DNA from 4 places in the Saccharothrix sp. BKS2 genome. Region 1 is predicted to be linked to each of the others. Evidence: riboswitches for the same ligand, from Rfam matches in the RefSeq annotation. Region 1 holds a riboswitch; each other region holds the start of a gene.
The links. A riboswitch is a leader RNA that binds a small molecule or an ion and turns the genes downstream of it on or off. The one in region 1 is predicted to bind cobalamin.
Positions count from the first base shown of each region.

Region 1 (3,676 bases):
TTCGGCTACACCTACGCCGTGCCGTACGCCGCCACCCGGGACGTGACGGGCACGCCTACCGGCGCCGGCCACACCCTGCGCGAGGCGACCGCCGCCGACATCCCCGTCCTCGCCCGGTTCCAGGACGCCGAGCAGGCCCCGTTCGACCTGCGGATGCCGCACTCCGCCCCGCTGTGGCGGTGGCTGGTGGAGCGCGGCGGCAGCACCGGGTGGCTGGTGGAGCGCGACGGTGTGCCGGTCGCCTCGGGCCGGACCACGCCGCCGGAGGAGGGGGTGCGGCTGGCGGAGGTGGCCGCGGTGGACGAGGCCGCCGCGCACGCGCTGCTGGCCCTGACCGGGGCGACCGAGGTGACCGAGCGGCCGGGGACGGTCGCGGGCGCGGCGCTGGAGCCGTTCCTGGCCCCGGCGAAGGCCGAGGCGAACTCCTACTACGTGCGCGTCCCCGACCCGGTGGCGCTGCTGGAGCACCTGCGGCCGGTGTTCGGGGCGCGGCTGGCGGCGTCGGCGCGGTTCGCCGGCGAGGAGGGCGAGGCGGTGGTGTCGTTCTACCGCTCGCACGTGCGGATGCCGTTCGCGGGCGGCGAGGTGGGGCCGGTGGCGGTGGGCGGCACGATGCAGGCCCCCGGCGCGGCGGGCGGGGCGGGCGTGGCGCCGGACATGGTGGCGTCGCTGCTGTTCGGGCCGCACGGGATCGAGGGGCTGACCGCCCGGCAGCCCGACGTGTACCCGGGCCCGGACGAGGAGCTGATGCGGACGCTGTTCCCGCCGGTGCGGTCGGACGTGCTGACCTTCTACCTGCCGTAGCCGCGCTCAGCCCCCGAACAGGGTGGGCGCGAACTCGACGCCCAGGGCGACCCCGGCCAACCCCAGCAGCACCCCGGCGAACGTCAGCGCCCGCCGGTAACCCGCGTCACCCAGGTGCCGGCGCCCCCGCGCCACCACCAGCGCGATCACCACCTTCCCACCCACCAGGGTCGCGTAGAAACCGACCAGCAACGCCACCCCCGCCCCGGTCGACGCCCGCCACGTGGTGACGGTCAGCGGTCCCAGCGCGGTCGCCCACGCCACCCACGGGTGGGGGCTGAGCAGGTTCACCAGCACCGCCCGGCGCAGCGCCGCGACGCCCGGCGCGGCCGTGGACGCGGACGCCCCCGGCTCCAGCGACGCCGTGCGCGCCTCCCGCACCGTCCGCACCCCGCTCCACACCACGAACAGGGCGCCGACCACGCCGAGCACGCCCAGGGCCCGCTCCGGCAGCCGCCCGAGCAGCAGCAGCGTCACCCCGACCACCGCGGCGTCCGACAGCAGCGGCGCGCACGCGGCCAGCACGCCCGCCCGCCGGCCGGACCGCAGCGCCGACGTCACGACCAGCACCAGCAGGGGGCCGGGGCTGATGCTCGCCGCCAGGCCCAGGGACAGTCCCAACCCCAGCGCGTCCACGGGCGGCAGACTAGGCCACGTGTCCGAGTTCGCCCGAGTCCTGACCACCCTGCGGCAGATCCGCGGCCTCAGCCCGTTCTTCGCCCTCGACGTCGGCCGGCCCGACGAGGGCTGGCACGACGGCGCCGCGCTGCTCGACGGGTCCGCCCTGCCCGCCACCGTGGACCGGATCGCCGCCCGGTACCGCACCGCCGAACGGCGCGTCGCCGCCTCGCTGTTCTTCCTCAGCTACACCGCCCGGCTGCTGTCCCCGGTGGTGGCCGCCCGCGCGGTCGGCGGGACGGCGCCGGACGTGCGGCCCGCCAACCTCTGGTGGCGCTACGACGCGGACGGCCTGCGGGTCCGGGTCAAGGAGCCGGTCGGGGGCGTGGGGATCGTCGAGTCGTTGGCGCCGGTGGTGGAGGCCGTGCGCTCGGTCGCCCCGGTGGCGCCCGGCCTGCTGTGGGGCAACGCGGCCTCGTCGGCGGCGGGGGCGTTGCGGTTCGTGGCGCTCGGCGGGGCGGCGAGCGCGGAGGAGTGCGTCGCGCTGGGCGAGGAGCTGTTCGCCGAACCCCCGCTGCGGGGTTGCGGGGACTTCGTCCCGTTCCCCGGCGAGGTCGCGTTCCGGCGGCGCAGCTGCTGCCTCTACTACCGGCTCGACGGCGGCGGCAAGTGCGGTGACTGCGCGTTGCGGTGAACCCGGCGGACAACACGTCCGGCCGGTTGTGCGGCGGGACGGGCGGCCTTTACGTTCGCTTCGCCGTGGTGGACGGGAAGCCGGTGCGAATCCGGCGCGGTCCTCGCCACTGTGACCGGGGAGCCAACCCGCCGAGCACGTCACTGGCCGCACCCGCGGCTGGGAAGGCGCGGGGACGGTGTCGATCCGGGAGTCAGGAGACCGGCCACGGCACCTGTTGACCTTCCACGAGGTATGGAGGAGCCCGTCATGACGAGCCCCGCGCAGTCCGCCCCAGTCCAGGTCCCCCGGTGGGCCTACGCCGTCGCGCTGGTCGCGCTGGCCGTGACCTGGCTGGTGCTCCAGGAGAACGGCGCGGCGATCGGCCACGCCGCCGAGACGCTCCACGAGTTCTTCCACGACGGGCGCCACGCGCTCGGCGTCCCGTGCCACTGAGGCGGGCCACCGTGCTCACCTACAGGGACCACCTGGTGCGCGGGCTCGCCGCCGGTGGGGTGTCCGGCCTGCTCGCGGGCCTGGTCGGGCTGGTCGTGGTCGAGGCGCCGATCCGCGCCGCGCTGGCCGTCGAGGAGGCGCGGCCCGCCGCGCCGGGGGCCGGCGACCACGACCACGGCGAGCTGGTCGGCCGGGGCGTGCAGGTCTTCGGCGGCGTGCTGGCCGCGGTCGTGGTCGGGGTGGCGGTGGGCGCGCTGTTCGCCACCGCCTACGCCGGGTCGCGGCGCTGGTTCCCCGACCGGCCGCCGTTCAGCCGGGCGGTGTGGCTGGCGGCGGCGGCGTTCGGCGCGGCGGCCCTGCTGCCTGCGGTGAAGTACCCGGCGAACCCGCCCGCGGTGGGCGACCCGGAGACCGTCGGCTACCGCACGGTGCTCTACCTGGCGCTGATCGCCTCGGGCCTGCTGATCGCCTTCGGGGCGAGTTGGCTGGCCTCCCGCCTCGGCCACTGGTCGCCGCCGCTGCGGACCACGGCGGTCGCGCTGGCCGTGGTGGCGGCGGTGACGCTGGTGCTGCTGCTGTTCCCGGCCGCGCCGGACGCCATCCCCGAGGACATGCCCAGCGGCGTGCTCTGGGACTTCAGGCTGGCGTCCCTGGCCGAGACGGCCACCCTGTGGCTGGGTCTCGGCGTGGTGTTCGGCCTGCTGGTCGACCCGGCGGTGCGGCGGACCGACCGCCTGTCGGCGGTGTAGCCGGGGTCGGTGGCCCAGCCGAGGTCGGTGGCCCAGCCGAGGTCGGTGGCGCAGCCGGGGTCGGCGGCCCAGCCGGGCCGGCGATCCCGCCAGGTCAGCGGTCCACCCGGGTCAACTGCCCAGCAGCGGGGCGAGCGTCGTCAGGTCGACGCCCACCAGGGAGTCGCGGAACACGCGGCGCTCGCCCCCCGGCACCGGCACGTCGCACGGCACCACCAGGACCGTGCACCCGGCCGCCACGGCGGAGGCCACCCCGGTCGGGGAGTCCTCGACCGCCACGCACCGCGCCGGGTCGACGCCCAGCAGGCGGGCCGCCTTCAGGTAGGGCTCGGGCAGCGGCTTGTTCAGCCCGTCCACCTCGTCACCGCACACCGTC
Region 1 is NZ_JAUQOL010000001.1:432,258-435,933, forward strand. Features, by position in the region: gene Q5530_RS01425 (GNAT family N-acetyltransferase) at 1-804, shown strand, start outside; gene Q5530_RS01430 (LysE family translocator) at 811-1,440, opposite strand; gene Q5530_RS01435 ((2Fe-2S)-binding protein) at 1,460-2,116, shown strand; cobalamin riboswitch at 2,166-2,341, shown strand; gene Q5530_RS01440 (CbtB-domain containing protein) at 2,366-2,551, shown strand; gene Q5530_RS01445 (CbtA family protein) at 2,563-3,300, shown strand; gene Q5530_RS01450 (HAD family hydrolase) at 3,412-3,676, opposite strand, start outside.

Region 2 (3,676 bases), on a different contig from region 1:
GGTTCGTCGACGGCGGGTACACGAGCGTCTGACGAGCGCGACCGGGATTGCCGGCGCGGTGGCGTGCGGTTCGGGGAACAGCCCGGCCGGCGAAATTCGACGTGACAAGGCATTCCTCACCTCTGCCGACCAGGGCCCCGAGTACAACAGCGGTCACCCGGGTGATCGACCGACACCGGGCTTGGGGCGATCAGGTGAGCACACGCGGCCAAGTGGGTGCCGACCCGCTCGCCGCGCTGATGCACTCCCGCACGGCGACGACGGAACCGGTGCTCGACGTTCCGCACCCAACAAGGGAGTTCATCGGTGACCACCCCATCACCCCATCGCCACCGGCGCAGGCTCCTGCCGGCCATCACCGCGGCACTGACGGCCGTGCCGCTGTCGGTGGCCCTCACCGCCGTCCACCCCGTCACCGCGACGGCGGAGCCCGGTGTGCCGCAGGCGCCGGTGGTGGTGTTCGCGGAGGACTTCGAGAACGGTCAGGGCACCACGCCCGCCCTGCTCACCGCCTACACCGGCTTACCCCCGGTCAACCAGACCTACGACGCCGATCCCGCCTGGCTGACCGCCTGCAACGGCTGGCTCGCCTCGCTCCAGCAGGCCACCACGACTCCGCCCGGCAGCAGTTGCGGCAGCGGTGACTGGCAGGGCGGTCCGGACCATGGCCGGAGCCCTGGGGCAGTGGGCGGGCGGTGACCCGGTCGCCAACCACGCCGTCACCGCCTACACCGCGGGCAACCCGGGCGCGGGCAAGGTGCAGTTGCGCACGGAGCAGCCCATCCCGCCGGCGGCGCCCGACCGGTTCCTGACCTTCTCGGTGGACGCGGCCGAGCGGAACTGCTTCGCCAACCACGCGCTGTTCGAGTTCTACCTGGTCGACGGGTCCACCGCCATCCCCACCTCCACCACCCCGATCGAGCCCTGCGCCAACCCCTCGACCGTCATCGGCGGCACCGCCCGGGTCGGCCTCGACGCGCCGGGGTGCGCCTCGGTGCGCTTCACCCCGCCGGTGCTGGTGTTCGACGCCCACGCCCACGGCGGCAGGCTGACCGCACCGCTGGTCGGCGTCGGCCCCCTCGCGCCGTCCGACCTGAGCTGCACCACCCAGCCCGGCCTCGACGTGGACCAGCTGCTCGGCGCGGTCCTGCCGGGGATCGGCTCGCTGGGCGTCGTCGACACCGAGGCGCGCGGCGTGGTCGACGGCGACGGCGAGCGCACCGCCACCGCGCACGCCCGCACCGCCGGCGTCGCCCTGCTGGGCGGCCTGGTCACCGCCGACGAGATCCGCGCCAGGGCCGCCGCCGCCGAGGACGCCACCGGCGCGGTCACCACCGCGGGCGGCGTCGAGCTGGTCAACCTGCGCGTCAACGGCGTGCCCGTGGTCAACCCCGCGGTCGACCTGACCATCACCGTCCCGCTCGTCGCCACGGTCGTGGTCAACGAGCAGCGGTCCCTGGCGGGTGGCGCCGGCGTCGCCGTCAACGCCCCGCGCGTCCGCCTGCTCACCGGCACCGAACTCGTGATCAGCCACGCGAGGGTCACCCTGACCCGTCCCGGCGCCCCCTGCCCGACCAGCTGATGCCACCGGGTGGGGCGGTGGACACCACCGCCCCACCCGGCGACGTCGTTCAGGTCGTGCGCGGTGGGGTGCGCGCGTTCGGCGGTGTCACCACCCTGTCCCGGAGCGAGGCCGGTGGTGGCACGACACCGGGGCCGCCGCCGCTGATCCAGTCGATCACCTCGCGCAGTGCCCGGTCGTCGAGGACCCGCCCCAGCCACAGGGGTTTGGCGCCGGCGGCGCGGGCGGCGGGCGAGGGGTGGACGACCAGCAGGTTGGAGTGCGCGCAGGCGTCGAGGCAGTCGGACAGGCGGACCTCGGCGGTGCCGTCGAGCGCTTCGCGCAGCACGCGCACCTGCCCGTCGTGGTCGACCTGCGGGTGCTTGCGGGTGGTGCCGCAGCAGCACCCCCGGCAGACGGTGACGCGCGGGCGGTCCTCAGGCACGGTCCACCGCCCGCGTGATGGGCAGTGGTGGTGTTGACGACGTCAGGCGCATGGTGGAGCCGCCCTCTCTCGGGGAGATCCGCCCCGGTGGGTGAGGAGGCGACGGCGTGAGTCTCCTGACTCCCGGATCGACGCTCGTCCCGGCCTTCCCACCCCCGCTGGGGACGGTGGCCGCGGCGGGATCTGCTCCCCGGTCACAGTGGCGGGACCGTGCCGGAATGTCACCGGCTTCCTCGTCCGCCGTCGCCTGTGGTCGTCCGGATTGTGGCAACGAACCACCCGCGGTCCACGCCGGGGTGACCGGTCTCACGAAAGGAGGTCCGGACCCGAAGCGCCCGGACCGCGGTCGGTGTGTTCGGCGATCCGTCGACGCGCGGCGACCAGCTCGGCATTCTCGGTGCTGGTGGTGCCGGGTGGTCGACCTGAGTGGATGAGCTCTTGGCGGCGCGGGGCATGGGTGGTCCGGTCGCCGATGTCGAGGTGGCCCGCCTCGTCGGCCTCGGCGCGGTGGCCGTGCGGGAGTTCGAGGGCAGGGTGCGGATGGCGGACCCGGAGGGCGACGAGTTCTGCCTGCTGCGCCGACCTCGTCGCGCAACCCCGAAGGGGTCCCGCCGCGCGGGAGCACGCGGCCGGACCCCTCGACGGACTACCGGGCGTCACCCGGTCACGGCAGGGTCCACTTCTGGTTGGCGACGTTCAGGCAGTCCCAGATGTGCAGCGCGGTGCCGTCGGCGGAGCTGTTGCCCGCCGCGTCGAGGCAGCGGCCCGACTGGGGGTTGCGCAGTCCGCCACCGGACTGCGCGGCCCACTGCTGGGCGCCGGTGCCGTTGCAGGTCCACAGCTGCGTCACCGTGCCGTTGGCCGTGCCGCCGGACCGCACGTCGAGGCACTTGCCGAGCGCGCGGACCGTCCCGTCGGTGGACACCGTCCACTGCTGCGCGGCCGTGTTGTTGCAGGTCCACAGCTGGACCTTCGTCCCGTCGGCCGTGCCCGAGTTGTCGACGTCGACGCACTTGCCGGCGAGGCCGGTGATCTGCCCGGTCCGGGTGCCGCTGCCGGAGAGCTCCTTCACCCGGATGTTGCGGAACGACGCCTCGTCGCCGTCACCGTGGTTCTGGATGCCGATGTGGCCCTGTTGCAGGCTGCGGACCGGGTCGGTGTTGGTGAAGTCGTTGATCTTCACGCCGTTGAGGAACACCTGGAGCCGTTCGCCCTCGACGAGCAGTTCGAACGTGTTCCACTCGCCGACCGGGTTGAGCGCCCCGTCCCGGGCGGCGACGTCGGCCGACTTGAACCCGTACACGGCGCCGGTGGTCCGGTCGGCCGCGTCGGTGGCGTCGATCTGGATCTCGTAGCCGTTGTTGACCGCCGACCACGGGTCGCTGCTCGCCGGGAACCCGATGAACACACCGGTGTTGTCGTCACCGGCCAGCTTCCAGTCGAGCTTCAGCGAGTACGACCGGAACTCCTTGGCCGAGTGCCAGAGCATCCCCAGGCCGCCGTGCGAGGTCAGGGTGCCGTCGGCGAGGGTGAAGCCGCCGGGACCCGCCTGGCTCCAGCCGTTGGTGTTGGAGCCGTTGAACAGCGACGTGTAGCTGTTCTCGGGTCGGCAGTCGGCGTCGGTCGTGCCGGCCGCGTAGCGGATACCGCCGAGCAGGTGCGCGCGGAAC
Region 2 is NZ_JAUQOL010000005.1:495,901-499,576, reverse strand. Features, by position in the region: gene Q5530_RS13305 (SDR family NAD(P)-dependent oxidoreductase) at 1-32, shown strand, start outside; gene Q5530_RS13300 (hypothetical protein) at 307-699, shown strand; gene Q5530_RS13295 (choice-of-anchor P family protein) at 665-1,582, shown strand; gene Q5530_RS13290 (hypothetical protein) at 1,632-2,006, opposite strand; cobalamin riboswitch at 2,116-2,243, opposite strand; partial or broken gene Q5530_RS13285 (VOC family protein) at 2,460-2,570, shown strand; gene Q5530_RS13280 (ThuA domain-containing protein) at 2,671-3,676, opposite strand, start outside.
Region 2: linked by a shared signal. The riboswitch ahead of Q5530_RS13290 (hypothetical protein) and the one ahead of Q5530_RS01440 (CbtB-domain containing protein) in region 1 are both predicted to bind cobalamin.

Region 3 (3,676 bases), on a different contig from region 1:
GCTGGTGGCTGATGTCCAGGTGGTTGGTCGGCTCGTCGAGCACCAGCACCCTGGGCCGCTGGGTCAGGGCGCGGGCGATGAGCACGCGCTGCCGCTCGCCGCCGGAGAGGGTGAGGAAGCCGCGGTGCGCGAGGTGGGCCGCGTCCACCCGGGCCAGGGACTCGCGCACGATGGCCTCGTCGTCGGGGCCCGCGCCGTGGGGCAGCCGGCCCATGGCGACGACCTCGGTGACGGTGAAGTCGAACTCGACGTGGCTGTCCTGGGTGAGCGCGGCCAGGTCGCGGGCGGTGTCGCGGACCCGGGTGGTGGTGATGTCGCGGCCGTCGAGGCGGACCACTCCCCCGTGCGGCTTGAGCGCCCGGTAGGCGCAGCGCAGCGTGGTGGACTTGCCGCTGCCGTTGGGACCGACGATGCCGTGCACCTCGCCCGTGCCGGCGGTCAGGTCGACGCCGCGCAGGATGCCGTCGACGGCCAGCCCCTCGATCCGGACCTCCATCAGCGACCCCCGAACACGTAGCCGCGGCGGCGCAGCAGGAGCACGAAGCACGGCACGCCCAGGGCGGCGGTGATGACGCCCAGCGGCAGCTCCTCCGGCGCGGCGAGCAGGCGGGCGGCAACGTCGACCCAGATCAGGAAGCAGGCGCCGGCGAGCGGGGCCACGGCGAGCACCCGGCGGTGGTCCGCGCCGACCAGCAGGCGGACCAGGTGGGGCAGCACCAGGCCGACGAACCCGACCGCGCCGCTGACCGCGACCAGCACGCCGGTCATGGCGGCGGTGACCAGGAACAGGGTGCGGCGGGTCCGGGGGACGTCGACGCCGAGGGTGGTGGCGGTCTCGTCGCCCATGGCCAGGGCGTTGAGGTGCCGGGCGCGGGTGGTGAGGTAGGCGGTGCCGGCGACGACCACGGCCGCGGCGACCGGCACCGACGCCCAGGTGACCCCGCCCAGGCTGCCGAGCAGCCAGAACAGGGCGGCGCGGGCGGCCTCACCGCGCGGCGCCTGGAAGACCAGCAGCATGGCGATCGCGGAGAAGCCGTGGGCGAGGGCGGTGCCGGTGAGGACCAGGCGCAGCGGGGTCAGCCCGCCCCGGCCGGCCACCAGGTAGACCAGGGCCGTCGCGGCCAGGGCGGACAGGAACGCGGCGGTGGACAGGGCGTAGATGCCCAGGGAGGCGAACAGGCCGGTGGTGGCGACCGCCGTGGCGCCGACGCTCGCGCCCGAGGAGATGCCCAGCACGTACGGGTCGGCCAGGGCGTTGCGGACCACCGCCTGGACGGCCACGCCGACCGCGGCCAGCCCCGCGCCCACGACGGCGGCCAGCAGCACCCGGGGCAGCCGGATGTCCCACACGATCCGGTAGGGGCCCGCCTCCGCGGCCTGGACCACCCCGCCCGTGACGGCCGCGTGCAGGTAGCGGACCACGTCGTCGAACGGCACGGGCACCGGGCCGAGGGCCACGCCGCACACCACCGAGACCGCGAGCGCGACGGCCAGGGCCGCGCACGCGCCGGTGGTGGAGAAGGCCGGTCCCGCGGTGGTCGGGTTCGTCGGGGTCACCGGGTTCGTCGGGGTCACCGGGCGCCTTTCGGGCGGGTGGCCTCGACCGGGTGGCCCCGGTCCGCGGCGGACCGGCGCGCATCCGTCCCGCAGACCACGGCAGGAGTGGAGCTTCTTCCCACCGCCCGCGGGTGATCGGGCTGGCCGAAGGCGACTTCGGCTTACCGTTGCGGGTCAGCGCCGGACTCTCACCGGACTTCCCCCGCGGGCGACGCTCGCGACCCTAACGCGAAGGGCCACCACGACCGTGTCGTGGTGGCCCTGATCACGCGTCCGGGAGGGCGGTCAGGCCCCCGTGCGGACGTTCGACGACACGAGCGCGGCCAGGCGGTCGCCCACCGCGTAGGTGGCGCCCGGCGACGAGTGGTCGCGGGTGGCCAGGTCGAAGGCCACCGACGCCTCGATCCGGCGCGCCGCCTCCGACTCGCCCAGGTGGTCGAGCATCAGCGCCACCGACAGCACGGCGGCCGTCGGGTCGGCGATGCCCTGTCCCGCGATGTCCGGCGCGCTGCCGTGCACCGGCTCGAACATGCTCGGGTTGCGCCTGGTCACGTCCAGGTTGCCCGAGGCCGCCAGCCCGATGCCGCCGGTCACGGCCGCCGCCAGGTCGGTCAGGATGTCCCCGAACAGGTTGTCGGTGACGATCACGTCGTAGCGGCCCGGGTCGGTCACCAGGTGGATGGTGGCCGCGTCCACGTGCTGGTAGGCCACGGTCACGTCCGGGTGCTGGAGCGACACCTCCTCGACCACGCGCGACCACAGCGAGCCGGCGTGGGTCAGGACGTTGGTCTTGTGCACCAGCGTCAGGTGCTTGCGCGGCCGGTTGGCCGCCCTGGCGAACGCGTCGCGCACCACCCGCTCCACGCCGAACGAGGTGTTGATCGACACCTCGGTCGCGATCTCGTGCGGGGTGTCCTTGCGCAGGAGCCCGCCGTTGCCCGCGTACAGCCCCTCGGTGCCCTCGCGCACGACCACCATGTCGATCTCGGGCGGGTCGGCGATCGGGCTGCGGACACCCGGGTACAGCCGGGCCGGGCGCAGGTTCACGTGGTGGTCGAGTTCGAACCGGAGCCGCAGCAGCAGGCCGCGTTCCAGGATGCCGCTGGGCACGGACGGGTCGCCCACGGCACCGAGCAGGATCGCGTCGTGCTGGCGGAGCTCACCGAGCACCGATTCCGGCAACAACTCACCTGTGGCGTGCCAGCGCGCCGCACCGAGGTCGTAGCGGGTGATCTCGGCCGCGGGAACGACCTCACCGAGCACCTTCAGGGCCTCGGCGATGACCTCGGGCCCGATCCCGTCCCCTGGGATCACTGCGAGCCGCATCCACACACCTCCCAGGTATCAGTCCCATGTCGCGGGACTAGTTCTCAATGCGAAAGGCTACCGGGCGCGGAGCGTGAAAACGCACTCGGAACACACCTACGGGGCGATGTCTCCCGGACTGCGGGACACCCGAACGGTTCAAGGCCCCCGAACGGGTGTCGCCCGATGCGCTTAAAAGGCTCTGGCCGGCCGGGGCAACCCCCGACCGGCCAGAGCGTGGAACGTCGATCAGCCCACCGGGATCAGTCCGCCGAGCGGTTGCCCGTCTTCCCCTTCACCTTCACCACGTCGGCGCGGTCGCCCGTCGCGTTGTGGTGGTGCAGCAGGAGCAGGCTGTCCGCGCCGTCGGCGGCCAGCGCCGCGGCGTCGCGGTTGACCACCAGCGCGGTGCCGGGGCGCGCCTGGTAGGACAGCGCGGCGTCGCCGCCGCCCTGGACCCACAGGCCCGGCTTGAGCGGGTCGAACGACAGCGGGCTCGGGATCGAGTCCACGAGGCCGTCGCCGGCGCCCGGCGCCAGGTAGAACCCGGCCACGCCCACCTGGTACGAGATCCGCGAGGTGTCCGCCGAGGCGTCGATGCCCAGCGCCGAGAGCAGCACCGGCAGGACCACCACGTTCGTGTCGAACACGTTGGTGTCGACGTCGCCGAACTGGCCGTTGACGCCCTGGATGTCGACCGTGGCGCCCGTGTTCAGGTCCACTGTGCTGGCGACCAGCAGGTCGGTGTCGGTCAGCTTGGTCGCGAAGACCTCGTAGTCGAACGCGCCGTCGCCGTCGGTGTCGATGTCGACGA
Region 3 is NZ_JAUQOL010000014.1:95,569-99,244, forward strand. Features, by position in the region: gene Q5530_RS28120 (ABC transporter ATP-binding protein) at 1-496, opposite strand, end outside; gene Q5530_RS28125 (FecCD family ABC transporter permease) at 496-1,575, opposite strand; cobalamin riboswitch at 1,666-1,789, opposite strand; gene Q5530_RS28130 (3-isopropylmalate dehydrogenase) at 1,843-2,883, opposite strand; gene Q5530_RS28135 (S8 family serine peptidase) at 3,126-3,676, opposite strand, start outside.
Region 3: linked by a shared signal. The riboswitch ahead of Q5530_RS28125 (FecCD family ABC transporter permease) and the one ahead of Q5530_RS01440 (CbtB-domain containing protein) in region 1 are both predicted to bind cobalamin.

Region 4 (3,676 bases), on a different contig from region 1:
GCCCGCGGCGATCAGGTCCAGCAGGTGGAACAGGGCCGTGGGGGCGTTGCCGATCGCCACCACCGCGCCGGCCAGCCGGTCGCCCCACAGCTCCAGCGCGGCCGCGCTGCGCGTGTTGCCGATCCCCGCGGCCAGCTCGGGCACCCCGGGGTCGTCCAGCAGGCACAGCACCTCGTTGTCGGCGGGCAGCCGCCGCCGGGTCACGCCCGAGGCCACCATCCGCGCGTCGCACAGCACCGGGGCGCCGCCCAGCAGCGCCTCCCGCGCCGCCCGCACCACGTGCGGCGAGAAGTCCACGTCGTCGACGAGGTCGACCATGCCGCACGCGTGGATCATCCGGACCACCACCCGCGCCACGTCCGCGGGGAACCGCCCGAGGTCGGCCTCGGCCCGGATGGTGGCGAACGACCGGCGGTAGATCTCCGCGCCGTCCCTGACGTAGCTGGTCACCTGATCTCCTCGTACCCGTCGCCGGTGGCGACGAACTCCACCACGTCCCCGGCCGGTCGCCCGCACCGCCGGGCGCAGCCCGACCAGTGCGCGCGGCCCGCGTGCGGCGTGCCGACCCACCGGGTGACATCGGCCCGCACGTCGCTCAACGACTTCGCGCACCCCGGCCGCCCGGCGCACGCGCTCACCCCGTGCCACGGCGAGTCGGCCGAGGTGAACATCCCTCCCACGTCCGTGCCCACCGGCACGACCACGCTCCGCCACGGCGTCACCCGGACGGGAACCCCGGCCAGCAGCCGGGCGTCCCACCGCCCCAGCGGCACCCCGGCGACGACCACGGACCCGACCGGGCCCGGCGCCACGGGCGTCACCAGGGCGGGCAACCGCTCCTCGCCCGCGCCGCCCAGCGCCTCGGTGATCTTCCCCACACCGCCGTCCACTTCGGACAGCCGCCAGGCCGGGCCGCGCAGTTCCCGGAACAGCCGCGCGGCCGTCACCACCGCCGCCACCGGGTCGTCCACCCGCACGCCTGAATCGACGCCGGCCAGGAACAACGCGTCACCGACCAGTCCGATGTCACCCGCCAGCCCGCTGACCCCGTGACCGACGGTGACCAGGAACCGGCCGGGCAGGTCCGCCAGCTCCGGGACCGCGCACAGCGCCGCGTCGACCTCGTCGACCAGCGCCTGGTTGTCCGCCAGCGGGTCGGCGACGATGTTGCGCACCCGCTCGTGGGTCGCCGAGGGCAGCAACCCGGCCTCGCGCAACCGGGCCGCGAGCTCCAGCTCGGCCCCGTCGGCCAGGCCCCTGAGCTGCACGTTCGCCCGCGAGGTCAGCTCCAGGAAGCCGTCGCCCAGCTCCGCCGCCGCGCCCCGCAGCACGTCCACCTGGCGGGCGCTCAGCGTGCCGCCCGGCACCCGCACGCGCGCCAGCCCGCCGTCGGCGGCGCGGTGCACCTCGACGGCGCCGGGGCAGGCGTCCGGGCGATCCCGATCGGTGGACATGGGCTGGATGCTAACCACCATCTAGGGTGACTTCCGAACGGCGAAGCAACAGGAGGAAGCCGGTGCGAACCCGGCGCGGTCCCGCCACTGTGACCGGGAGTGGTTCCCGGGAGTCAGGAACTCCGCCCGCCGAACCCTACGACCTGGGGCGAGGACCCCCGAGGGATGGAGCCCGCACGTGATCCTGCTGCTGTCGACCTCCGACACGGACCTGCTGTCCGCCCGCGCGAGCGGTGCCGACTACCGCCTGGCCAACCCGGCCCGCACCGCCCCCGACGACCTGCCCGACCTCCTGCGCGACGTGGACCTGGTCGTCGTGCGCATCCTGGGCGGCCGCCGCATGTGGGAGGAGGGCCTGGACGCGCTGCTGGCCGGTCCGCGCCCCGTCGTCGTGCTGGGCGGTGAGCAGCACCCCGACGCCGAGCTGATGGAGCTGTCGACCGTCCCCGCCGGCGTCTGCGCCGAGGCCCACGCCTACCTGGCCCACGGCGGCGCGGCCAACCTGGCCCAGCTGCACCACTTCCTCTCCGACACGGTCCTGCTCACCGGCCACGGCTTCAGCGCCCCGGAACCGGCCCCCACCTGGGGGTTGCTCGACCGCGAGCGGCGGGGCACCGGCCCCACCGTCGCCGTCCTGTACTACCGGGCCCACCACGTGGCCGGGAACACCGCCTTCGTGCACGCCCTGTGCGACGCGATCGAGGCCAAGGGCGGCACCCCGCTGCCCCTCTTCTGCGCCTCCCTGCGCTCCGCCGACGAGGGCCTGCTGGCCGAGCTGCGCAAGGCCGACGCCCTCGTGGTCACCGTCCTGGCCGCCGGCGGCACCAAACCCGCCACCGCCTCGGCGGGCGGCGACGACGACGCGTGGGACGTGGGCGCCCTGGCGGCCCTCGACGTCCCGATCCTCCAGGGCCTCTGCCTGACCACCAGCCGCGCGGCCTGGGACGAGAACGACGACGGCCTGTCCCCGCTGGACACGGCCACCCAGGTCGCGATCCCCGAGTTCGACGGCCGGATCATCACCGTCCCGTTCTCGTTCAAGGAGGTCGACGAGGACGGCCTCACCGTCTACGTGGCCGACCCCGAGCGCGCCTCCCGGGTGGCCGGCCTCGCCGTGCGCCACGGCCGGCTCCGCCACGTCCCGCCGGCCCGGCGCCGCGTCGCGGTCATGCTCTCGGCCTACCCGACCAAGCACTCCCGCATCGGCAACGCCGTCGGCCTCGACACCCCGGCCAGCGTGGTCCGCCTGCTCGCCGAGCTGCGCGACCGCGGCTACGACATCGGCGACGACCTGCCCGGCGTGGCGAACCAGGACGGCGACGCCCTGATCCACGCCCTCATCGCGGCCGGCGGCCAGGACCCCGACTGGCTGACCGAGGAGCAGCTGCGGGGCAACCCCGTGCGCCTGCCCGCGACCCGCTACCGGTCCTGGTACGACACGCTCCCGGAGGACCTCAGGGAGGGCATGGAGCGCCACTGGGGCGAGGCCCCGGGCACCCTCTTCGTGGACGGCTCCGACATCGTCCTGGCCGCCCTGCGCTCCGGCAACGTCGTGGTCATGGTGCAGCCGCCGCGCGGCTTCGGCGAGAACCCCATCGCCATCTACCACGACCCGGACCTGCCCCCGAGCCACCACTACCTGGCCGCCTACCGCTGGCTCGAGGAGGAGTTCCGCGCCGACGCCGTGGTCCACGTGGGCAAGCACGGCAACCTGGAGTGGCTCCCCGGCAAGACCGCCGGCATGTCGGCGTCCTGCGGCCCCGACGCGGCCCTGGGCGACCTCCCGCTCATCTACCCGTTCCTGGTCAACGACCCGGGGGAGGGCACCCAGGCCAAGCGCCGCGCCCACGCCACCCTGGTCGACCACCTCGTACCCCCGATGACCCGAGCCGACAGCTACGGCGACATCGCCAGGCTCGAACAGCTCCTCGACGAGCACGGCGCCATCGCCGCGATGGACCCGGCCAAGCTCCCCGCCGTCCGGGCCCAGATCTGGACCCTCATCCAGGCCGCCAAGCTGGACCACGACCTCGGCCTGGAGGACCGCCCGCACGACGCCGAGTTCGACGACCTCCTGCTCCACGTCGACGGCTGGCTGTGCGAGATCAAGGACGTCCAGATCCGCGACGGCCTCCACGTCCTCGGCCAGGCGCCCACCGGGGAGGCCCGGGTCAACCTCGTCCTGGCGATCCTCCAGGCGCGGCAGATGTGGGGCGGGCAGA
Region 4 is NZ_JAUQOL010000009.1:184,533-188,208, reverse strand. Features, by position in the region: gene Q5530_RS20760 (precorrin-8X methylmutase) at 1-450, opposite strand, end outside; gene Q5530_RS20755 (hypothetical protein) at 447-1,454, opposite strand; cobalamin riboswitch at 1,462-1,599, shown strand; gene cobN (cobaltochelatase subunit CobN) at 1,633-3,676, shown strand, end outside.
Region 4: linked by a shared signal. The riboswitch ahead of cobN (cobaltochelatase subunit CobN) and the one ahead of Q5530_RS01440 (CbtB-domain containing protein) in region 1 are both predicted to bind cobalamin.